3 regions of the Streptomyces sp. NPDC088400 genome follow, and region 3 is predicted to be linked to each of the others. Evidence: riboswitches for the same ligand, from Rfam matches in the RefSeq annotation. Region 3 holds a riboswitch; each other region holds the start of a gene.
What was found. Region 3 has a riboswitch for cyclic di-AMP ahead of ACIQD6_RS29470 (transglycosylase family protein). Riboswitches for the same ligand answer to the same signal wherever they lie in the genome.
Positions count from the first base shown of each region.

Region 1 (7,439 bases), on a different contig from region 3:
CCGCTATGTCCTGCCCGAGTTCACCGAGCGGACGGCCAACGGAACCCGCACCCTCGACCCGTACTCCAAGCTCCTCGAGGAGCGGATCATCTTCCTCGGCACCGCCGTGGACGACACTGCGGCCAACGATGTGATCGCGCAGTTCATCCACCTCGAATACGCCGCGCCCGACCAGGACATCTGCCTCTACATCAACTCGCCGGGCGGCTCGGTCAGCGCGATGTCCGCGATCTACGACACGATGCGGATCGTCACCTGCGACGTGCAGACGACGTGCCTCGGCCAGGCCGCCTCCACCGCGGCCGTGCTGCTGGCCGCCGGCGCCCCCGGCAAACGGATGGCCCTGCCCGGCGCCCGGATCCTCGTCCGGCAGCCCGTCATCGAGGACCCCGTCCAAGGGCAGCCGTCCGACCTGGCGATCCACGCGGACGAGATGCTGCGGCTGCGCGCGCTGCTGGAGTCCCTGCTCGTACGTCACACCGGCCAGAGCGCGGAACGGATCGCCGAGGACATCGAACGCGACAAGATCTTCACGGCTGCCGACGCCAAGGCCTACGGCCTGATCGACCACGTGATCGAGAACCGCAGGACCTCTCTCGACCTCCCCGGATCCACGGGCCCCACAGACCCCTCCGACCCCGCAGACCCCACAGCCCCCTCCGGCTCCTCCGGCTCCTCCGGCTCCTCCGGCGGACGGTGACCACCGGTGCTGCCTCCTGAACTGCCGCCGCTGCCCGCCCTGACCCGCGCCGAGGGCGACATGGTCGACAGCTACCTCCAGCTCGTCGATCTGCTCGGGCGGATCAACCCGGCCCGGGGCTCGGACACCTACGGCGCCCTCCGCGCCGCACAGGCACTCCCCGCCCGAGCCGCCGCCCTGCGGGACGCCCTGACGGCCATGCACACCCGCGGCGAGACCGAGCTGCACGCCGCGACCCTGGCCCGCGCGCTGCGGGTGCTCGACGGTGAGCGACGGGCGGGACGGGTCACGCTGCCTCCCGAACGCCCGGCCTGAGCACACCCCTGGCACCCCGGACGGCCACCCGACGACCGCCCGACGACCGTCCGGCCCTCCCGTATGGACGCGCCCATACGGGAACGGCTCGCTCGTTCAGCGTATGAACTGCATGGACGAGTCCGAGGAAGTGAGTTGCGCAATGCGGCGAGATCCGTAACGCGCCCCCCATTCCCCCGCAGCTACGGCCCTCATCAAGGCTCCGCGTCCGGGCCCGACACACCGAGTCGCCACCCATACGGATCAGACGTGATGAACTTCACATATCGTCGTTTCGGCCCGGATATCCGCCACGGCCAGGTCAAGATCCCTGCACGACAAGCCCCCGCCACCGCGGCGGGGCGGTCCGGGCGGACGCCGAGTCCTGCCGCCGTTCCGGATGACTGGTCGACAGGAGTGGATCGGCAGGAGTGGAGGACCCAATCAGTACGGGATGACCCGCGGTCCGGGCCGTCCCTCGGGGTGAAGCCGCTCACGCGGCCGGGCATCTTCGCCAGTCCGAACCCGACAGGTCATCTTTCACAGGCGGCTGACGAAGGGTTGCGCATGACTGCGCAGGCACATGTCCCGTCTTTGCTGTCCCGGACCGGAGCCGTATCGGTCCTCACACTCGCCGCTGTCGGCGGCACGATGCTCGCGCCCGGCGCGACACCCGACGCCTATGCCGCCACGCACGCGGTCAAAGCCATGAAGGTCGCCGCCTCGAAGCAGGGCTCCCCGTACCGGTGGGGCGCCACCGGGCCGTCCCGCTTCGACTGTTCAGGGCTGACGCTCTACTCGTTCAAGCGGGTGGGCAAGAAACTCCCGCGCACGGCGCAGCAGCAGTACAACAAGACCCGCCACATCTCGCGCTCCCATCGGCGCAAGGGGGACCTGGTGTTCTTCCACTACGGGAACAGCATCTACCACGTGGGGATCTACGCGGGCAGGGGCAAGATCTGGCACTCGCCGAAATCCGGGTCCAAGGTGCGGCTGGAGAGGATCTGGTCCAGGAGTGTCTGGTACGGGCGGGTGAAGTGAGCCGGTGAGGTGAGCCGGCGCACCGGATGTACGGCGCGGTGAACAGGGGCGGCCCCGGTCCACGGACCTGGACCGGGAGCGCTCCGGCAGCGTCCGATCGCGCCCGCCCCCTGTCCGGACCGTGTGTCAGCTCTGGACGGGGGCCGCCGTCCAGGGCAACGCGATCCAGACGGTCTTGCCGCCCTCCGGCGTCGGGGTGACGGAGACCCGGCCGCCGCACTCGGCCGCCAGCGAGCGGATGATCACCATGCCGCGGCCGTTGTCCTGCTGTACGGCCGCCGGCAGCCGCTGCGGCCAGCGCGGGTGGCTGTCGGTGACCCCCAGCCGCAACTCCCCGTCACGCTCCTCCAGCCAGACGTCGACCGTGAAGGTGGGCGACTGGCCGAGGGTGTGCTGCACCGCGTTGGTGGCCAGTTCCGAGACGATCAGCCGGACCGTGTCGGCGGTCTCGGCCTCACCGGGCAGACCCCATGCCGTCAGCAGGTCCGCGACGTATCTTCGGGCCGCCGGCACCGACGCGGGATCGCTCGGCAGTGTGATGGATGCTTCCTGATGGTCTGCCATGGCGATGCCGTCCCTTTCCCGCCGGACCGGACCCGGCACAGAGCGGATGCCTGCGCGGACGGCCTCGGACCGTGCTCCGCGCCAGCGTGCCACTCATGGTGCCGTTCTCCGGGCTGATCCACCGCGATATGCATATATCTGTCGCTCAAAGCGGTGAACCGTACTACGCGAGACCGTATTTGGGCCCCGGAAAGATACCTTCTCCGCGCGGCGCCGGATGGCGTCGGCCGGGAGAGCGCGGAGAAGGGTTAATTCATGCGGCATATTCCAGAGGTGCGTCGGCGCAGGCTCGGGGACGAATTGCGCAAGCTGCGACAGAGCGCGGGCCTCACGAGCGGGGACACGGCGCGGCTGCTCGGCTGGCATCAGTCGAAAGTCAGCCGGATCGAGACGGGCGTCAGCGGGGTGAAGGACGACGATCTGGCCGCGCTCCTGGATGCTCTGGGCATCTCCGATCCCCAACTGCGCGCTTTGCTGGGCGCGTTGGCGGGCGCATCGAGCGGCGGGCCCGGGTGGTGGATGGCGTACGGCGGCGTGATCCCGCCCCAGTACCGGGACTTCATCAGCCTGGAGTCCCAGGCCCGTACGGCGCGGACACTGGAGACCTCGGTGGTCCCTGGGCTGCTCCAGACGCCCTCGTACGCCCGCGCCGTGACGCGGGCCGCGCTGGAGGGACTGCCCGCCGCGACGGTCGACTCCCTGGTCGATGTGCGCCTCGCCCGCCAGGAAGTGCTGCGCGCCGCGCAGCCGTTGGAGCTGCACGCCGTGCTCGACGAGGCCGTGCTGCGGAGAGAGGTGGGCGGGCCGGAAGTGATGCGAGATCAATTACGGACCTTATCGCTGCTGGCCGGTCTGCCTCATGTGCGCCTCCAGGTACTCCCGTTCAGCGCCGGTGGCTATATCGGGCTCACTGGACCTTTCGTTATCTTCTCTTTTCCGCACATTACTGATCTGGATTTGGTCGTTCTCGACCACCTCACGAATAGCCTCTATCTTGAGCGGAAAGAAGACCTTGAGGCGTACTGCGCCGCGTTCCGCATCATGCAGGCGCACGCCCTCTCACCCAAGGATTCATTGGATCTCATCGCCGGGATCGGTGACGGCGCGTAGGGAGCATCATGTCCGCTTGCCTCGCACAGCCCCCAGTCCAGACTTCGGACTCCACTCTCCCCCCATCCCCCACTCCCCCCACCTCTCTTCCCACCGCCCCGGTCCCCGCCCCGGCCTGGCGGCGCAGCAGCTACAGCACCGGGGCGAACAACTGCGTGGAGTCCGCCCGCACCCGCGCGGACGGACTGGCCGTACGTGACTCGAAGGATGTGAACCTGCCGCATCTGTCCTTCACCCCGGGCGCGTGGACGGCGTTCGTCCACGCGTTGTGCGGGGAGGCTGCCGCGTCCTGAGCACGTTCACGTACACACCGGGACCAGAGCCCGGGACTCTCAGGTGGTGGGCCCGGGACAGTCGAGTACCGGATCTCAGCCGACGGACGCGGCAGCCCCCTCCGACGCCGTTGCCACGATCGTCCGTACCGCCGTGCCGATCTGTTCGTCCGTCAGGTCGGCACGCGCGGTGAGCCTGATCCGTGAGATGCCGTCCGGCACCGACGGCGGCCGGAAACAGCCCACCCCCAGGCCCGCCGCGCGACAGTCGGCCGCCCAGCGCACGGCCGCCTCCGGGGACGGCGCCTGTACGGAGACCACGGCGGCGTCCGGTCGTACGGCAGTCAGCCCCGCCTCCGTGAGCAGCCGGTGCAGCGTACGGGCCACCTCGCGGGCGCGCCCGGCCCGCGCGGGCTCCCGGCGCAGCAGCCGCAGGCTCTCCAGCGCGCCGCCGACGGCCGCCGGCGCCAGGCCCGTGTCGAAGATGAACGTGCGCGCGGCGTTGACCAGATGCTCGACGACCCGGGCCGGACCGAGGATCGCACCGCCCTGGCTGCCCAGGGACTTGGAGAGCGTGAGGGTCGCCACCACACCGTCCGCGCCCGCGATGCCCGCCGCGTTCGGCGTGCCCCGGCCGCCGTCGCCCAGGACGCCCAGACCGTGCGCGTCGTCGACGAGCAGGGCCGCGCCGTGCGTACGGCAGGCCTCGTCCAGTTCCCGCAGGGGCGCCGCGTCGCCGTCCACCGAGAACACCGCGTCGCTCACCACGAGCGCCCGCCGACCGGGGTGGGTGCCGAGTGTCTTGTGCACGGCCTCGGGATCCGCGTGCGGGACGACGGCGGTCTCGGCGCGCGACAGCCGGCAGCCGTCCACGATCGAGGCGTGGTTGCCCGCGTCGGACAGCAGCAGCGAGCCGCGCGCGGTCAGCGCGGTGAGGGCCGCGAGATTGGCCGCGTAACCGGAGGAGAGGACGAGCGCGGCCTCGAAACCGCAGAATTCGGCCAGTTCCCGTTCCAGTTCGGCGTGCAGGTCCGTGCTGCCCGTCACCAGCCGGGAGCCGGTGGAGCCCGCGCCCCAGAGACGGGCCGCGTCCGCGGCGGCCCCGGTCACCGCGGGGTGCCGGGCGAGGCCCAGATAGTCGTTGCTCGCCAGGTCCAGCAGGGCGGAGTCGGCCGGGCGCGGCCGGAGCGTACGGACCAGTCCCGACCGCTCGCGGGACCGCGCCTCGTCGTCGGTCCAGCCGAAGGGGTCCTGCACCATGTCTCCGGTCCTTTTGTAGGCTGCGCACAGACTCTAACCGGGGAAGCAACGGAACATGGTGTGGTGATGCACACACCTCGATCCCACGGTGTTGTTGGGTTCCTCCTTTGCCCGGGGCCGCCCGGTAGGCCAGGATCAGCACCATGGATCTGCTGAAGACGCTGGTGGAGAAGGGCCTGCGGCGCGAGCTGCCGACCCGCGAAGAGGCGCTCGCCGTACTGGCGACGTCCGACGACGAGCTGCTCGACGTGGTGGCCGCGGCGGGCAAGGTACGCCGGCAGTGGTTCGGGCGGCGGGTGAAACTGAACTATCTGATCAACCTCAAGTCCGGCCTGTGCCCGGAGGACTGCTCGTACTGTTCCCAGCGGCTGGGCTCGAAGGCGGAGATCCTCAAATACACCTGGCTGAAACCCGATGAAGCCTCGAAGATGGCGGCCGCCGGGGTCGCGGGCGGGGCCAAGCGGGTCTGCATCGTCGCCAGCGGCCGGGGGCCGACGGACCGGGACGTCGACCGCGTCTCGCGGACCATCGAGGCGATCAAGGAGCAGAACGAGGGCGTCGAGGTGTGCGCCTGTCTCGGACTGCTCTCCAACGGGCAGGGCGAACGGCTCCGGGCCGCGGGCGCCGACGCGTACAACCACAACCTCAATACGTCCGAGGCGACATACGGCGACATCACCACCACCCACACCTACGCCGACCGGGTCGACACCGTGCAGCAGGCCCAGGCGGCCGGCCTGTCCGCCTGTTCCGGGCTGATCGCCGGCATGGGTGAGAGCGACGCGGACCTGGTCGATGTCGTCTTCTCCCTGCGCGAGCTGGACCCGGACTCGGTGCCGGTCAACTTCCTGATCCCGATGGAAGGGACCCCGCTCGCCAAGGAATGGCACCTCACCCCGCAGCGCTGCCTGCGGATCCTGGCGATGACACGCTTCGTCTGCCCGGACGTGGAGGTCAGGCTCGCGGGCGGGCGCGAGGTGCACCTGCGCACCCTGCAGCCGCTCGCGCTCCACCTGGTCAACTCGATCTTCCTCGGCGACTACCTCACCAGCGAGGGCCAGGAGGGCAAGGCCGACCTCGACATGATCACGGACGCGGGCTTCGAGGTGGAGGGCGCGGACACGTCGACGCTGCCCGGCCACCGGAGCGGCGGCTGTGCGCCGTGCGGCGGGGACGAGGCCGGCGGGAACACCGGGGCATGCGGAGGCGGAGCCGCCGAGGGCGCCGGATCCGAGAGTGCCGGACGCGACAGCGGCGGGCACGAGAGCGGCGCGCCTCGTACGGAGGAAAGCTCCTCGGTTCGTACGGACCTGGTGGCGGTACGCCGCCGCGGCGCCGGTACGGACCTGGCTCCCAATGCCTGAGCTTGCCCCCCAAGAACTGCTCGCCCTGGACCGGGCCCACGTCTGGCATCCGTACGGCCCCATGCCGGGCCGTACCGAACCGCTGGTCGTGGAGTCCGCGTCCGGGGTACGGCTACGCCTCGCCGAACCCGCCCACGGACAGCGGGAGTTGGTCGACGGCATGTCGTCCTGGTGGTCGGCGGTCCACGGCTACAACCACCCCGTACTGAACGAGGCGGCGCACGGCCAGCTCGACCGGATGAGCCATGTGATGTTCGGCGGACTCACGCACGAGCCCGCCGTGCGGCTCGCGGCCACACTCGTGGACATCACCCCGGAACCACTGCGCCATGTCTTCCTCGCCGACTCCGGCTCGGTGTCGGTCGAGGTCGCGGTCAAGATGTGCCTCCAGTACTGGCGCTCCGTGGGCCGCCCCGCCAAACAGCGGCTGCTGACCTGGCGGGGCGGATACCACGGCGACACCTGGCAGCCGATGTCCGTGTGCGACCCCGAAGGCGGAATGCACGGCCTGTGGTCGGGCGTACTGCCGCGCCAGATCTTCGCGGACGCACCGCCGAGCGACTACGACGAGACATACGCCGACGGGCTGCGCGCACTGATCGCCCGCCACGCGGACGAACTGGCGGCGGTGATCGTCGAACCCGTCGTGCAGGGCGCCGGCGGCATGCGCTTCCACTCCCCCGAATACCTGCGGGTGCTGCGGGAAGCCTGCGACGAACACGGCGTGCTGCTGATCTTCGACGAGATAGCGACCGGATTCGGACGCACGGGAAAGATGTTCGCGGCGGAGCACGCGGACGTCTCGCCCGACGTGATGTGTGTGGGCAAGGCCCT
Region 1 covers NZ_JBIVMZ010000012.1:90,175-97,613, forward strand. Annotated here, with positions in the region: gene ACIQD6_RS27365 (ATP-dependent Clp protease proteolytic subunit) at 1-700, shown strand, start outside; gene ACIQD6_RS27370 (hypothetical protein) at 707-1,015, shown strand; cyclic di-AMP (ydaO/yuaA leader) riboswitch at 1,437-1,548, shown strand; gene ACIQD6_RS27375 (C40 family peptidase) at 1,562-2,035, shown strand; gene ACIQD6_RS27380 (ATP-binding protein) at 2,162-2,599, opposite strand; gene ACIQD6_RS27385 (helix-turn-helix domain-containing protein) at 2,855-3,709, shown strand; gene ACIQD6_RS27390 (DUF397 domain-containing protein) at 3,718-4,002, shown strand; gene ACIQD6_RS27395 (8-amino-7-oxononanoate synthase) at 4,078-5,241, opposite strand; gene bioB (biotin synthase BioB) at 5,385-6,605, shown strand; gene ACIQD6_RS27405 (adenosylmethionine--8-amino-7-oxononanoate transaminase) at 6,598-7,439, shown strand, end outside.
Region 1: linked by a shared signal. The riboswitch ahead of ACIQD6_RS27375 (C40 family peptidase) and the one ahead of ACIQD6_RS29470 (transglycosylase family protein) in region 3 are both predicted to bind cyclic di-AMP.

Region 2 (7,439 bases), on a different contig from region 3:
GCGAGCAGCCGCTGCACCGAGCGGGCCTCGGCGCGCTGTTCCCGGCCGCGCTGCACGGCGAGGGACTCGGCGGTGGGTTCGAGGTCGAGAGTGAGGCGTACGGAGCCGTCCTCGAAGCTGCGCTTCTGGGTGAACCCGGCGTCCCGGAACACCTTGATCATCTTGCTGTTGGCGGGCAGCACCTCGGCGGCGAAGCGCCGGATACCGCGCTCGCGGGCGACCGCGGCGATGTGTTCGAGGAGGGCGGAGGCGACTCCGCGCCCCTGGTGGGCGTCCTGGACGAGGAACGCGACCTCTGCCTCGTCGGCCGGCGCGGACGCGGGCAGTCCGCGCCGGTCCGTGCGGTCGTACCGGACGGTCGCGATGAACTCCCCTCCCACCGTCACCGCGAGCCCCACCCGGTCCACGTAGTCGTGGTGCGTGAACCGGTGCACGTCCTTGTCGGAGAGGCGCGGGTAGGGGGCGAAGAAGCGGTAGTACTTCGACTCGTCGGAGACCTGCTCGTAGAAGCTGACCAGACGCTCGGCGTCCTCGGTGGTGATGGGCCGGATCCGGGCGGTGCCACCGTCGCGGAGCACCACGTCCGCCTCCCAGTGCGCGGGGTAGACGTGATCCTGCGGCTTCTCCATGTCCAAAGCGTACGGCGCGAGCCCGGCAGGGGCGGGTCCGTAGCCGGGGGCCGGGTTCCCTGCCTGGCCGGAGGCCGTGGAGGGCTCTGGTACCGGGCCTGTTCGGGGCCGACAGATGAACTTTCGACGGCACATGAGAGGCTGGTGCAGGCATCATTTTGAGACTTTTTGCGACTTGAAGGGCAATACCATGGCTGAGCGCCGCGTCAATGTCGGCTGGGCCGAGGGCCTGCACGCCCGTCCCGCCTCCATCTTCGTCCGCGCCGCCACGGCCGCCGGCGTCCCCGTGACGATCGCGAAGGCCGACGGTAACCCCGTCAACGCCGCCTCCATGCTCGCGGTGCTCGGCCTGGGGGCGCAGGGCGGCGAGGAGATCGTGCTCGCTTCCGAGGCGGAGGGCGCCGACGCCGCTCTGGACCGGCTGGCGAAGCTGGTTTCCGAGGGCCTCGACGAGCTTCCCGAGACGGTCTGACACCCGACCGTACCGGGTAATTCCGCAGCGGAGCCGTGGTGTGCTGAATTCAGCACACCACGGCTCCGTTCTTTTGTGCCGACAGCTCGCGCGGATAACGCGTACGGATAAAGCGTACGGGCAGCAGGAAATAAGCCCCGCATATTTATGTTCTTTGTATACGGCTGGATTGTTAAGTACGGACGCTCGCGGTGTTTACGGCATGTTGCGAAGGCCTCACTCTTTCCCGGATCCGGCCTGGTTTCCGCAGCCTGTGCGTCGCCGCCGTCCGCTCCGCGTGCAGGGCCGTGAGCGCCCGCGCCCGCTCCGCGTCACCACGGGCCACCGCGTCCACGATCGCGCCGTGCTCCGCCCAGGACTCCACGGGGTGGGCGGGCTGCTCGGCCACGTACATCCATGCGATCTTGTGCCTGGTCTGGGTGAGCAGGGCGATCAGCCCCGGGCTTCCCGACGCCTGGGCGAGCGTCTCGTGGAACCAGGCGTCGAGCGAGCGCAGATCCTCGCCCTGGCCCCTGCGGGCCCGCTCCTGGCCCAGCCTGACCAGGCCGCGCAGCACCTTGAGGTGGGCCTCCGTGCGGCGCTGGGCGGCGCGTGCGGCACCCAGCGGCTCCAGCAGCAGCCGCACCTCCAGGAGATCCCCCGCCTCCTGCTCCGAGGGCTCGGCCACACACGCGCCGGCATGGCGGCGGGTGGTCACGAAGCCCTCCGACTCCAGGGTGCGCAGGGCTTCGCGCACCGGGACGCGGGAGACGCCGTAGCGCCGTGCCAGCTGCTCCTCGGTGAGGCGGCTGCCCCGCTCGAACAGACCGGAGACGATGTCGTCGCGGATCGCCGTGCATACCGAGTGCGCGGGAATGCGCATGTCCGAACCTCCGACTTAATCCGCGCGAAACTCTGCTGATTGACGCCTGTTCCGTGACTCTATTGCAATCAGCACGAATTTCCGATGGGGAGTCGGAATCCATGGATATCTTTTGGCCAGAGCGGCGGATACGGAAGGCCACCGGACCGCTCGAAAGGCTCCGGGCGGCACGGAAGGCCACGGAGGGCGCGGAAGCGCACGAAGGCCCCGGCACGGGCCGGGGCCTTCGGACGAGCGAAGTGATCGGAGTGTCAGTCCGAGCGATCGGTCGGAGCGGTCGGTCGGAGTGCTTCGTCAGACGTTCACGCCGTGCGCGCGCAGGTAGCCGACGGGGTCCATGTCGGAGCCGTAGTCCGGGCTCGTGCGGGCCTCGAAGTGAAGGTGCGGCCCGGTGACGTTGCCGGTCGCCCCCGAGAGACCTATCTGCTGCCCCGGGGTGACGCTCTGGCCGACGGAGACGCCGATCGAGGAGAGATGGCCGTACTGCGTGTACGTGCCGTCCTTCATCTTGAGCACGATGTTGTTGCCGTACGAACCGCCCCAGCCCGCCTCGACCACGGTGCCCGCGCCGACGGCAACGACCGAAGTGCCGGACGCCGCGCGGAAGTCGATGCCCGAGTGGCTGCCGGAGGACCAGAGGGAGCCGCCGCTCTGGTAGCCGGTGGTGACGTACGAGCCGGCGACCGGGAGCTGGAAGGCGTTGAGGCGCTTGCGCTCGGCCTCACGGGCCGCACGGGCCTCCTCGGCACGGATCTCCTTGGCGCGCGCCACGGCCTTGCGCTTGGCCTCCGCCTCCGCCACGGCCTGTGCCTTGGCACGGGCGGCGGCCTGGTGCTGGGCCTCCGCCTGGGTGTCGACCGTGCCCGCGAGGGACTCGTCGATGGTGATGGCCTGGGCCAGGCCGGTCTGCTGGGCCGCCTGGACGTCGGTGGTGGCGGCGAGTGCCGGGGAAGAGGCCAGGGTGCCGATGACTCCGGTCGCGGTGAGAGTCGCGGCGCCGGCGACGCTCGCGCCCTTGCGGCTCATTCTGCTCCGGGCACGATGCTTCCCGGTGGCACGGGTGAACGCCATGAAGTGGCTGGTCCTTTCCTTCCTTCTCGCCTACCGGGTTAGCTGACGGGTTCGGAGCAGGAAGGTCTCCTACGGGCCCCTCCGCGCCGGTGCGCGAAGGCGTCCGATTCACCCCAGGGACTACGTGGGTCCCCGGCTCCCCAGGCTCGCGCCTGACGGGGACTCGGCGATGACTGTCCGACGCCGCGGTGCGGCGCAACTGGCGAACAGCCGGACCGACGCTAAGCGGGTCATCTTTCGTTCGCCAAACAGACAGGAAGTTTTGTTGGCATCGCCACAGGGCAGACGGGCAACCTCTCCAACAAAACGGACATACCACGGGAACCCCGGCGACAGGTGTCGCCAGGGTTCCCTCCTGAGGCCGGATCAGCCGGTGACGACGGTCACTTCACCGATACCGAGAGCCTTGACCGGCTCCTCGATCTGGGCGGCGTCACCCACGAGCACGGTCACCAACCGGTCCACCGGGAAGGCGTTGACGGCCGCGGCGGTCGCCTCCACGGTGCCGGTCTCCACAAGGCGCGCGTACAACTGCGCCTGGAAGTCGTCCGGGAGGTGCTGCTCGACCTGGTCGGCCAGCGTGGCCGCGACGGACGCCGCCGTCTCGTACTTGAGCGGTGCCACCCCCACCAGGTTCTGCACGGCGACGTCCCGCTCGGCGTCGGTGAGGCCTTCGGCGGCGAGGGTGCGGAGCACCGTCCAGAGGTCGTCCAGCGCCGGGCCGGTGGACGCGGTGTCCACGGAGCCGCTGATGGCGAGCATCGCGGCGCCCGTCACCCCGCCCGGGGTCGAGGGAGCCGAGGAGCGCAGCACCTGGCCGAAGGCCCGTACACCGTAGGTGTAGCCCTTCTCCTCACGCAGCACCCGGTCGAGCCGGGACGTGAGGGTGCCACCCAGGCAGTACGTGCCGAGCACCTGCGCGGGCCAGACCCGGTCATGCCGGTCCGGGCCGATACGGCCGATCAGCAGCTGGGTCTGGACGGCGCCGGGCCGGTCCACGATCACCACACGGCCCGTGTCGTCGGCGGTCACCGGCGGTACGGGACGGGGAGCGGCGGTATTGCCGGTCCAGGTGCCGAGGGAGTCGGCGAGCACCGCGTCCAGGTCGACGCCGGTGAGGTCGCCGACGATGACCGCGGTGGCCGTGGCGGGACGTACGTGCGCCTCGTAGAAGGCACGTACGCCCGCGGCGTCGATGCGCTCGACCGTCTCCTCGGTGCCCTGGCGCGGTCGTGACATGCGCGCGGAGGCCGGGAACAGCTCCTTGGAGAGCTGCTTGGCGGCGCGGCGGCCGGGGTTGGCGGTCTCGTGCGGGATCTCGTCGAGCCGGTTCCGTACGAGCCGCTCGACCTCGCTGTCCGCGAAGGCGGGGGCGCGCAGCGCCTCGGCGAGCAGCCCGAGCGCCTTGGGCAGCCGGGATACGGGGACCTCCAGGGAGACCCGTACGCCCGGGTGGTCGGCGTACGCGTCGAGCGTGGCGCCGCAGCGCTCCAGCTCGGCGGCGAACTCCTCGGCGGAGCGCTTGTCGGTGCCTTCGGAGAGGGCCCGCGCCATGATGGTGGCGATGCCGTCGAGCCCTTCGGGCTCGGCTTCCAGCGGTGCGTCGAGAATGATCTCGACCGCCACCACCTGCTGTCCCGGGCGGTCGCAGCGCAACACGGTCAGGCCGTTGTCGAGCGCGCCGCGCCCGGGGGCCGGGAAGGCCCAGGGCCGGGCTTCGCCGGCGGTCGGCTGTGGGTGGAAGTCCATGGTCACGGCAGCGTCGGTCACTGGTCCGCCCCCTCGTGCTCGTCGGTCTCGGCGTCGTCGTCATCGGCGGCGGTGAGCGGTTCGTACACCAGTACCGCCCTGTTGTCCGGGCGCAACCGCTCCGCGGCGACGGCCCGCACCTCCTCCGCCGTGATGTCCAGCACGCGCGTGACGGCGGACAGCGCCAGCTGCGGGTCGCCGAACAGGACGGCGAACCTGCACAGCTCGTCGGCGCGGCCGGCGACCGTGCCGAGCCGGTCCAGCCATTCGCGCTCCAGCTGGGCCTGCGCCCGCTCCATCTCCTCGTCGGTCGGCCCCTCGGCGGCGAGGCGGGCCAGCTCCTCGTCGACCGCGGTCTCGATCTCCGGTACCTCGACACCGCCGGACGTCTTCACGTCCAGCCAGCCGAGCGACGGGGCGCCCGCCAGGCGCAGCAGCCCGAAGCCCGCGGCGACGGCGGTACGGTCGCGGCGCACCAGGCGGTTGTGGAGGCGGGAGGACTCCCCGCCGCCGAGGACGGTGAGCGCCAGGTCGGCGGCGTCGCACTCGCGGGTGCCGTCGTGGGGCAGCCGGTAGGCGGCCATCAGCGCGCGCGCCGGGACCTCCTCCTGGATCTCCTCGCGCAGCTCCTCGCCGATGATGTCGGGGAGTGCGCCGTCACGCGGCGGCTGCTTGCCGTCGTGGGACGGGATGGAGCCGAAGTACTTCTCGACCCAGGCGAGCGTCTGCTCGGGATCGATGTCACCGACGACCGACAGCACCGCGTTGTTCGGCGCGTAGTTCGTACGGAAGAACGCGCGGGCGTCCTCCAGCGTGGCGGCGTCCAGGTCGGCCATCGAGCCGATCGGGGTGTGGTGGTACGGGTGCCCCTCCGGGTAGGAGAGAGCGGTCAGCCGCTCGAAGGCCGTACCGTAGGGCACGTTGTCGTACCGCTGGCGGCGTTCGTTCTTGACGACGTCCCGCTGGTTCTCCATGGATTCTTCGTCGAGCGCGGCGAGCAGCGAGCCCATCCGGTCGGCTTCCAGCCAGAGCGCCAGCTCCAGCTGGTGGGTGGGCATCGTCTCGAAGTAGTTGGTGCGCTCGAAGCTGGTGGTGCCGTTGAGGGAGCCGCCCGCTCCCTGCACCAGCTCGAAGTGGCCGTTTCCCTTCACCTGTGCCGAGCCCTGGAACATCAGGTGCTCGAAGAGGTGAGCCAGGCCCGTACGGCCCTTGACTTCATGGCGTGAGCCGACGTCGTACCAGAGGCAGACCGCGGCGACCGGGGTCAGGTGGTCCTCGGAGAGCACCACGCGCAGGCCGTTGGCCAGCCGGTGCTCAGTCGCTGTCAGGCCGCCGGTACCGGCCTGCGCTGTGGCCGTGTGACCCATGGGCATGTACGTCCCTTCGATCGCGATATGGAGAAGTCCTGCCACTGTATGCAAGCGTGCTGACACCTGGCGAAGTTCCCGTGCCGTCGGCCGTACCGCACACCCGCCGTCACCCCCTGTGTCACACCCGCTGACACACTCGCCGTCCGTCGTGCCGCACACGCGCGACGCGCTCTCAACGACGGGTCGAGGTCAGCGTTGTCAGTGGCGCGGTCCACAATGGTCCGCGTCAGTTCCAGTAGTTGTCGTACAGAAACCTGTGAAGGAGCCGCAGCAGCGATGGCCCGCCGCAGCACGAAGACCCCGCCGCCGGAGGACTTCGAGGAGAAGATTCTCGACATCGACGTGGTCGATGAAATGCAGGGCTCCTTCCTCGAGTACGCGTACTCGGTGATCTACTCCCGGGCCCTGCCGGACGCCCGTGACGGCATGAAGCCGGTGCACCGCCGCATCGTGTACCAGATGAACGAGATGGGCCTGCGCCCCGACCGCGGGTATGTGAAGTGCGCCCGCGTCGTCGGTGAGGTGATGGGCAAGCTGCACCCGCACGGAGACGCGTCGATCTACGACGCCCTGGTCCGGATGGCACAGCCGTTCTCGATGCGGCTGCCCCTGGTCGACGGACACGGGAACTTCGGCTCGCTCGGCAATGACGACCCACCGGCCGCGATGCGGTACACCGAGTGCCGGATGGCTGACGCCACGTCACTGATGACCGAGTCGATCGACGAAGACACCGTCGATTTTGAGTCAAATTACGACGGCCAGGAGCGAGAACCGGTCACGCTTCCCGCCGCGTATCCGAACCTGCTGGTCAACGGCACCTCCGGGATCGCCGTCGGCATGGCGACGAACATGCCGCCGCACAATCTGGGCGAGGTCGTGGCGGCCGCACGCCACCTGATCAAGCACCCGGGCGCGGACCTGGAGACGCTGATGCGTTTCGTGCCGGGTCCCGACCTGCCGACCGGTGGCCGGATCGTCGGCCTGACCGGCATCAAGGACGCGTACGAGAAGGGCCGGGGCAGCTTCAAGATCCGGGCCACCGTGGCGGTGGAGGACGTCACCGCTCGCCGCAAGGGCCTGGTCGTCACGGAACTGCCGTTCGCGGTCGGTCCGGAGAAGGTCATCTCGAAGATCAAGGACCTGGTCTCCGCCAAGAAGCTCATGGGCATCGCGGACGTCAAGGACCTCACGGACCGCGCGCACGGCCTGCGCCTGGTCATCGAGATCAAGAACGGTTTCGTGCCCGAGGCCGTGCTGGAGCAGCTCTACAAGCTGACGCCGAT
Region 2 covers NZ_JBIVMZ010000007.1:377,761-385,199, forward strand. Annotated here, with positions in the region: gene ACIQD6_RS20190 (GNAT family N-acetyltransferase) at 1-629, opposite strand, end outside; gene ACIQD6_RS20195 (HPr family phosphocarrier protein) at 820-1,101, shown strand; gene ACIQD6_RS20200 (GntR family transcriptional regulator) at 1,274-1,963, opposite strand; gene ACIQD6_RS20205 (M23 family metallopeptidase) at 2,258-3,034, opposite strand; cyclic di-AMP (ydaO/yuaA leader) riboswitch at 3,048-3,213, opposite strand; gene ACIQD6_RS20210 (M16 family metallopeptidase) at 3,401-4,783, opposite strand; gene ACIQD6_RS20215 (M16 family metallopeptidase) at 4,801-6,156, opposite strand; gene ACIQD6_RS20220 (DNA topoisomerase (ATP-hydrolyzing) subunit A) at 6,430-7,439, shown strand, end outside.
Region 2: linked by a shared signal. The riboswitch ahead of ACIQD6_RS20205 (M23 family metallopeptidase) and the one ahead of ACIQD6_RS29470 (transglycosylase family protein) in region 3 are both predicted to bind cyclic di-AMP.

Region 3 (7,439 bases):
AGACACGGGCGGCGGTCTGCGCGCCGAGCACCCGAAGCCTGGTCGCGGTGGAGAACCGGTCCCGGTTCCCGGCCATGGCTCGCCTCCCCTGTTTACGTGCGTACGTCCCCGGACACGGTACGGGACCGCGGCCGAGGACGTACGGACGACGGGCGGGTCAGCCCTCGCGCACGCTGATTACGCCGACGAAGCCGCTTACCGACGAAGCTGCTCACCGACGAAGCCGCCTACCGGCTACGCCGCTTACGCGGAGAGTCGCTTACGCGGAGCGGAACCGCGGGAACGCGCTGCGGCCCGCGTACACCGCCGCGTCGTCGAGGATCTCCTCGATGCGCAGCAGCTGGTTGTACTTGGCGACGCGCTCGGAGCGGGCCGGGGCGCCGGTCTTGATCTGGCCGCAGTTGGTGGCGACGGCGAGGTCAGCGATGGTGACGTCCTCGGTCTCACCGGAGCGGTGCGACATCATGCACTTGAAGCCGTTGCGCTGGGCCAGCTCGACGGCGTCCAGGGTCTCGGTCAGCGAACCGATCTGGTTGACCTTGACGAGCAGCGCGTTGGCGGCGCCGTCCTCGATGCCGCGGGCCAGGCGCTCCGGGTTGGTGACGAACAGGTCGTCGCCGACGATCTGGACCTTGGTGCCGAGCTTGTCCGTGAGGGCCTTCCAGCCGGCCCAGTCGTCCTCGAACAGCGGGTCCTCGATGGAGACGAGCGGGTACGAGGCGACGAGCTCCTCGTAGTACTCGGTCATCTCGGCGGCCGAGCGGGACTTGCCCTCGAACTCGTAGCTGCCGTCCTTGTAGAACTCGGAGGCGGCCACGTCGAGCGCGAGCGCGATGTCGCGGCCCGGGACGTAACCGGCTTCCTTCACGGCCTCCAGGATCAGGTCCAGCGCGGCGCGGTTCGACTCCAGGTTCGGCGCGAAGCCGCCCTCGTCGCCGAGGCCGGTGGAGAGCCCCTTCTCCTTCAGGACCTTCTTGAGGGTGTGGTAGATCTCGGCGCCCCAGCGCAGCGCCTCGGAGAAGGACTCCGCGCCGATCGGGGCGATCATGAACTCCTGGATGTCCACGTTGGAGTCGGCGTGCGAGCCGCCGTTCAGGATGTTCATCATCGGAACGGGCAGCAGGTGCGCGTTCGGGCCGCCCAGGTAGCGGAAGAGCGGGAGGTCCGAGGCCTCGGAGGCGGCGTGCGCGACGGCGAGGGAGACGCCGAGGATGGCGTTGGCGCCGAGCGACGACTTGTCCGGGGTGGCGTCCAGGTCGAACATCGCCTGGTCGATCAGGCGCTGCTCGGTGGCGTCGTACCCGACGAGCTCCGGGCCGATCTGCTCGATGACGGCGAGGACCGCCTTCTCGACGCCCTTGCCCTGGTAGCGGTTCTGGTCACCGTCACGGAGTTCAAGGGCCTCGAACGCACCGGTGGACGCACCGGAGGGGACAGCAGCACGACCGGTGCTGCCGTCGTCGAGGCCGACCTCGACCTCGACCGTGGGGTTACCTCGCGAGTCAAGGATTTCCCGGGCTACGACGACGTCGATGGACGGCACGAGCATCTCCTTCTGGGATGTGGCGCTGGAAGTGCAGGGTCTCTTTGTCCTTGCGACATGAGCCTAACCGGCTCACGGCCCTCGACCGGCGGGTGGCCGCCTCCAAGAGTCCGTCCAGGACGAGAAAGAGGCCTGATTCCGCGCCGGACAGGGCAAGGACGCGGCCGTGAATCCGTTGCGTGACGGGCCGATTACACGTCGGTGACAGCACAAACCCCGGACCGGCGCGTACGGGGGTGAACGCTCCGGGCCGGGGTGGCCTGTGGGGGGCGCCGCCCAGTGGGGCGGCCCGGGGGATCAACCCGGCTGGGGCTGATCCCCTTCGGATCCTCGGATCAGCTCAGGTGGAGCTGCTGGCCCGGGTAGATCACATCGGCGCTGTTGACGATGTCCTTGTTCAGCTCGAAGACCTTCTTCCAGCCGCCCTTGACCTTCTTGGCGTCGGCGATCTTCGAGAGGGTGTCGCCGGACTTGACCTTGTACTCGCCGTCCCCCTTCTTGATCGTGACCGGACGGCTCTCGCCGCGCGAGGCGGGCTGCTCGGCATCCCGGGTGGACTGCTTCGGCTGCGCCTGCTGCTGCTCGGGGGCGGCCTGCTGCTGGGACTGCTGCGGCTGCTCCTGCGTACCGGAACCGGAACCCGAGCCGGACGAGCCCGAACCGGAGTCGGACGAGCCGGAGCCCGAGCCGGTCGAGGCGCCACCCAGGTTCACGCCGCAGCTCGGCCAGGCGCCCTTGCCCTGGCTGGCCAGGACCTTCTCGGCGACCGAGATCTGCTGCGACTTGGACGCCTGGTCGGCGCTGGAGGCGTAGGAGGTGCCGCCGTACGCCGCCCAGGTGGACGACGAGAACTGGAGGCCACCGAAGTAACCGTTACCGGTGTTGATGGACCAGTTGCCGCCGGACTCGCACTGGGCGACCTGGTCCCACTCGGACGAGGACGCGGCCGACGCGGACGTGGCGCCGATCAGCGGGGCCGCGACGGCGGCACCGGTGATCCCGGCGAGCGTGGCGTAGCGAACGGCCTTGGACGGGCGGCGGTGCTTGGCCTTACCGGAAAACAGCATGGATCATCCCCTCACCGACGCCTACGAGGTCAGCTGTCGGGTTCGGGCCAAGTGAGTTGCCCGGCCGCGTGTTCTCACACGCGGCTTCACCCCAAGCCGGTCCCCGCCGTCTCCCGGGACGCTGTTGGGCGTCCCTCTCGACAGCCGGGCCCGGCGCTAAAACCTTGGGTCCCCCGCTCCTGCCTTCGGCGCTTGACGCGACGACTGTTCCCCCCGACCGACGGCAGGATTCGGCGTTTCGGTCGACGGGGCCCGCGGTGCGAGCGGTTCAGACCGTAATCACAGGCCCCCCGGTTGTTCAAAGGAGCACAACTCGGGAAAATCGCCCTTCCTCCCCCCCTTGGTGATCACGTTTCCGCTGGTGAGGGGCGAATCCGACCAACTAGCGGAGCAATGGGCATCACTTGTGGCAAAGAGACCCTTGTCTCAGTTGCCCAGAAGCGGACATAGAACCCCGAACCGCCCCTCGAACTGCCCTTGCCCCGCGCCGAGATCAGGGCCCTGATCAGGGGCGGACCGCCGAATCCGGGGTCCACGACGGGCCGTTCAACGCCCGCTCGCCCGCCGGTCGGCTCACACCCACCCGCCGGACACCTTCTGCTCGGCCCCGACGAGCCAGACGGGGTCGCCGACGCCGTGGTGGCCGTCCGGAATGTACGGACCCTTCACCCCGTCGTCCGTGGCGCCGCCCGTGAGGCTGCCCGTGCCCCGTGTCGGTCCGTCACTTCGCGAGGCACGGCCGTCCGATGCGCGCTCCTCGTCCGCGCTGCCCGAGGCGGATTCCTCCGGCGCCGCGCTCCCGCGGTGCTTGCCGGTGGCCGGCCCGGTGCCTCTGTCCGTGTCGGAGCCGTCGGCGGAGCTGGAGGCTCCGGGCGAGGGCGTCTCGGCGGAGCCGGAGGGGGTCGAGCCGTCCTTCTCCTTCTCGCCGTCGTCGGAGGCGGAGGGCGTGGCGCCCGGGTCGGCCGAGGAGCCGTCCGCCGGCGCGGTGCTCCGCCCGTCCGTCGGGCCGGACGGTTCGGAACCGGGCTCCGAGGTGTCGCCGTCGCCGGTCAGGATGCCCGTCAGCCCGGCGATCGTGGCGCAGCTGAGCCAGGGCGTGATCCCCTGCACCTTGAGCACCTTCTCCGCCACCGCTATCTGCTGGGTGCGGCTGGCGAGGTCGGGGCGGGACGCGTACTCGCCGCCACCGAACTTGTCCCAGGTCGCCTGGGACATCTGCAGTCCGCCGTAGTAGCCGTTACGGAGGTCCGCGCTCCATGTGCCGCCGCTCTCGCACTCGGCCACGCGGTCCCACGAAGAGGCTTCCGCCGCGCTGGCGCTGGTGGCACCGAGCAGCGGAATGGCGATTGCCGATCCTGTCACCCCCGCGGCGACGATCAGAGCAGGGGCTTGGCGAGGTCGACGGTGTCGGCCGTTCCCGGAGCGCATGCGGTTGCCTTCCGTGTGAATGTCAGTTCGACTACAGCGTGTGTCTGCTGAATGTTCGTGAACGTAGCGGTACTCGAACGTCTGTCACAAGCCGATGCAGGGAAGATCACGCGAATATCACAGTCTTGACGTACCGTCAGGAACTCAGCGGTCGGAAAATGCCGTGAACCGCACCGGAAGCGTGCGCAATCCCCGCATGATGAGCCCTCCCCGCCAGCGCAAATCGGCAGGATCCTCCGCAAGCCGCACATCCGGAAGGCGGGTCAGCAGCGTCGCGAGCGCGGTCTGGCCCTCCAGGCGCGCGAGGGGCGCACCGAGGCAGTAGTGGATGCCGTGCCCGTAGCCGAGGTGCTGGTTGTCACGGCGTGCGAGGTCGAGCGTGTCCGGTTCCGTGAAGCGCTCCGGGTCCCGATCGGCGGCGGCCAGTACGACCAGTACGGGCTCCCCCGTCGCTATCCGCCGCCCGCCGAGCGTCAGCGGCTCGGTGGCGTACCGCCAGGTCGCCATCTCCACCGGACCGTCGTACCGCAGCAGCTCCTCGACGGCCGTCGCGAGCAGATCCGTCTCCCCCGCGTCCAGCGAGGCCTGGAGCCGGGCGCGCTGCTCCGGGTGTCTCATCAGCGTGTACATGCCATTGCCGATGAGGTTGACCGTCGTCTCGAATCCGGCGAACAGGATGATGAAGGCCATCGCGGCGGCCTCGTTCTCGGAGAGGTGCTCGCCATGATCGCCGGCGCGGATCAGCCCGGAGATCAGGTCGTCCCCGGGGTTCTCCCTTTTACGGTGGATGAGTTCGGCCAGATAGCCACGCATCTTCTTGACCGAGCGCGCGACCCCGCCGCGCGGCCCGCCGCCGTGGCGGATCATCATGCCCGCCCAGTCACGGAAGTCGTCCTGGTCCTCGCGCGGCACACCGAGCAGGTCGCAGATCGCGTAGATGGGGAGCGGGAACGCGAACTCGTGAATCAGGTCCGCCTCACCCCCGGCCGCGAAGCCGTCGATCAGACGGTCCGTCAACTCCTGCACGCGCGGCGCGAATTCGGCCACCCGGCGTGGGGTGAACGCCTTGGAGACCAGCCGGCGCAGCCGGGTGTGGTCGGGCGGATCGATGTTCAGCAGATGCGTCATCAGATCCGCGTTGCGCTCCCCCGGGATCCCGGTCTTGCCCCGGGCGTGCGCCGGGCCCGCGTGATGCACGGGGTTCTTCGAGAGCCGTGCGTCGGCGAGCGCCTGCTTGGCGTCCCCGTACCGCGTCACCAGCCAGGCCTCGACCCCGCTCGGCAGCGTGGCCCGGTGCACGGGGGCGTGCTCGCGGAGCCAGGCGTACGCGGGGTACGGATCGGTGGCGAATTCCCATGTGAAGAGCGTGGGCATGGGAGACGAGGAGGGGGACGGGGAGCCCGGTTCGACGGACGGCTGGGCGTGCATATGTCCAAAAGTAACCGCCACGGCTGCCCGGGTTCCGGGCCGGGCACGGGCAGGGCGGAGACGTGGTTACGCGGAGTGCCCCTCGGCCGTGCGGATCGCGTCCCTATATGTACGGGCCGCCGCGCGCAGCGCCGTCTCCGGGTCGATCCCGGCCTCCTCCGCCCGTACCGCCAGCGCGAGCAGCTCGTACCCGATGCCCTCGCCCGCCGGGAGGGGGACCTCCAGTCCGGCGGTACGGGTACGGCCCGCGAGCTTGGAGGCGAGGGCCAGACCGGGCTGGCCCAGGGGGACGCCGTCGGTGACCGAGTCGCGCTGCTTCTCGATCGCTTTCATACGGAGCCAGTGCGCCTTGACGTCCTCGGCGGTCTCGGCTGTCTCGTCGCCGAAGACATGGGGATGGCGGTGGATCAGCTTCTCCACGATCGTGCCCGCGACGTCGTCGATCGAGAACGGCTCGACCCCCTCTTCCACGTCCAGGCCGTCCTGCGCGATACGGGCGTGGAAGACGACCTGGAGGAGTACGTCCCCGAGCTCCTCGCGCAGTTCGTCGCCGTCGCCGTCCTCGATCGCCTCGACCAGTTCGTACGCCTCCTCGATGGCGTACTTGGCGAGCCCCTTGTGGGTCTTGGCCGACGTCCAGGGGCACTCGGTACGGATCCGGTCCATGACCTGGACGAGATCGAGGAGCCGGGCGCCCGGCAGGTCGTACGAGCCGGGGAGCAGCTCCAGGTCCGGCATCCGGACCCGGCCCGACCCGGCCAGCCGGGCCAGGCCGTCGGTCAGCGCGCTGTCCGTACCGTCGCCCCCGGCGGAGGGGACGACCACGACCGTACGGCCGCCGGCACAGGCGTCGACCAGTTCGCGCGCGTCGGCCACGGTGTGCTCGACGGTGATGCCCGCCTCGCGCAGATACGGCAGCTGCGGATGGCCGGCGTCGGCGCACAGCACCCGGTCGGCTTCGCGCAGCGTCTGCCAGGCGGGCCAGGACAGCAGTCCGGGCGCGACCCGGTGGCTGGCGGTCAGCAGGACGATACGGCCGGTGGCTGCGGGAGCTTCGTCTGTCACGCCTCGAACCTACCTCCGGCCGCCGGCGGACCCGCCCCCGGCCACCGACCGGCCCCCGGCCACCGGCCACCGATCGGCCATCAGCGGCCCGCCCGGCTGCCAGGACGCGTCCGTCAGGCGCCAGGTCAGGCGCCCGTCGGCTCCTGCTGCGGCGGCGCCTCGCGGGTGACCTGGGTGATCCACGGCGTCTTGGTCTCGCCGAGCCGGACCTGCTTGTCGTCCCAGCTGCCGTACCGCGGATTGACGTCGACCCCGAGCTTCTCGGACGTGGCGGTCAGCCGGGCGAGGACCTTGGCCTGCCCCTCCGGCGTCATGGTGTTGGCCCCGACCGCCTGCGCCAGCTTGGTCAGCAGGACCTCGCGGCGGATCGCGCCGTCGATCTGGCCCGAGGAGAGAGCGCCCTGCTGGAGCAGCATCGTGGCGAACTGCTTCTCGCCGCCCGACTGCGCGGCGGCCTGCTGCCGGGCGCTCTGGATCTCCTTGCGGCTGACCTTCACCCCGGCATCGGCGGCGGACCGTTCCAGGACCCGGTCGAAGATCATGGTGTTCAGCTTGGCCTGGCTGAGCTGCGCCGTGTTCTTGATGAGCTGCGCGGACTGCGGCGAACCGTCCTGCGCGTCCCGGACGTCCCGTACCTGGGCCTGGAGCGTGGACACCTCGATCCGCTGCCCTCCGACGACGGCGGCGGCTCCGGGGTGGGCGTCATTACCGCAGGCGGTAAGGAGAGGAGCCGCGGCGAGAAGCGCGACGGAGAAAGAGAGCGCGGTGCGACGGCGGCGGTGCAAAGGGGCCTCCCGGCGTGATTGTGCGGCGATGCACAAGACCTTGCAGTGATCGATGGTAGGCAGTGGCGTGACCTGGGGCCACTGGTTCGACCAACGATTCACCAGGAGATTGAGGCACGTGCC
Region 3 covers NZ_JBIVMZ010000014.1:107,826-115,264, reverse strand. Annotated here, with positions in the region: gene ACIQD6_RS29480 (septum formation initiator family protein) at 1-76, opposite strand, end outside; gene eno (phosphopyruvate hydratase) at 260-1,543, opposite strand; gene ACIQD6_RS29470 (transglycosylase family protein) at 1,879-2,610, opposite strand; cyclic di-AMP (ydaO/yuaA leader) riboswitch at 2,614-2,811, opposite strand; gene ACIQD6_RS29465 (transglycosylase family protein) at 3,184-3,972, opposite strand; gene ACIQD6_RS29460 (cytochrome P450) at 4,183-5,466, opposite strand; gene ACIQD6_RS29455 (nucleoside triphosphate pyrophosphohydrolase) at 5,533-6,531, opposite strand; gene ACIQD6_RS29450 (SurA N-terminal domain-containing protein) at 6,657-7,316, opposite strand.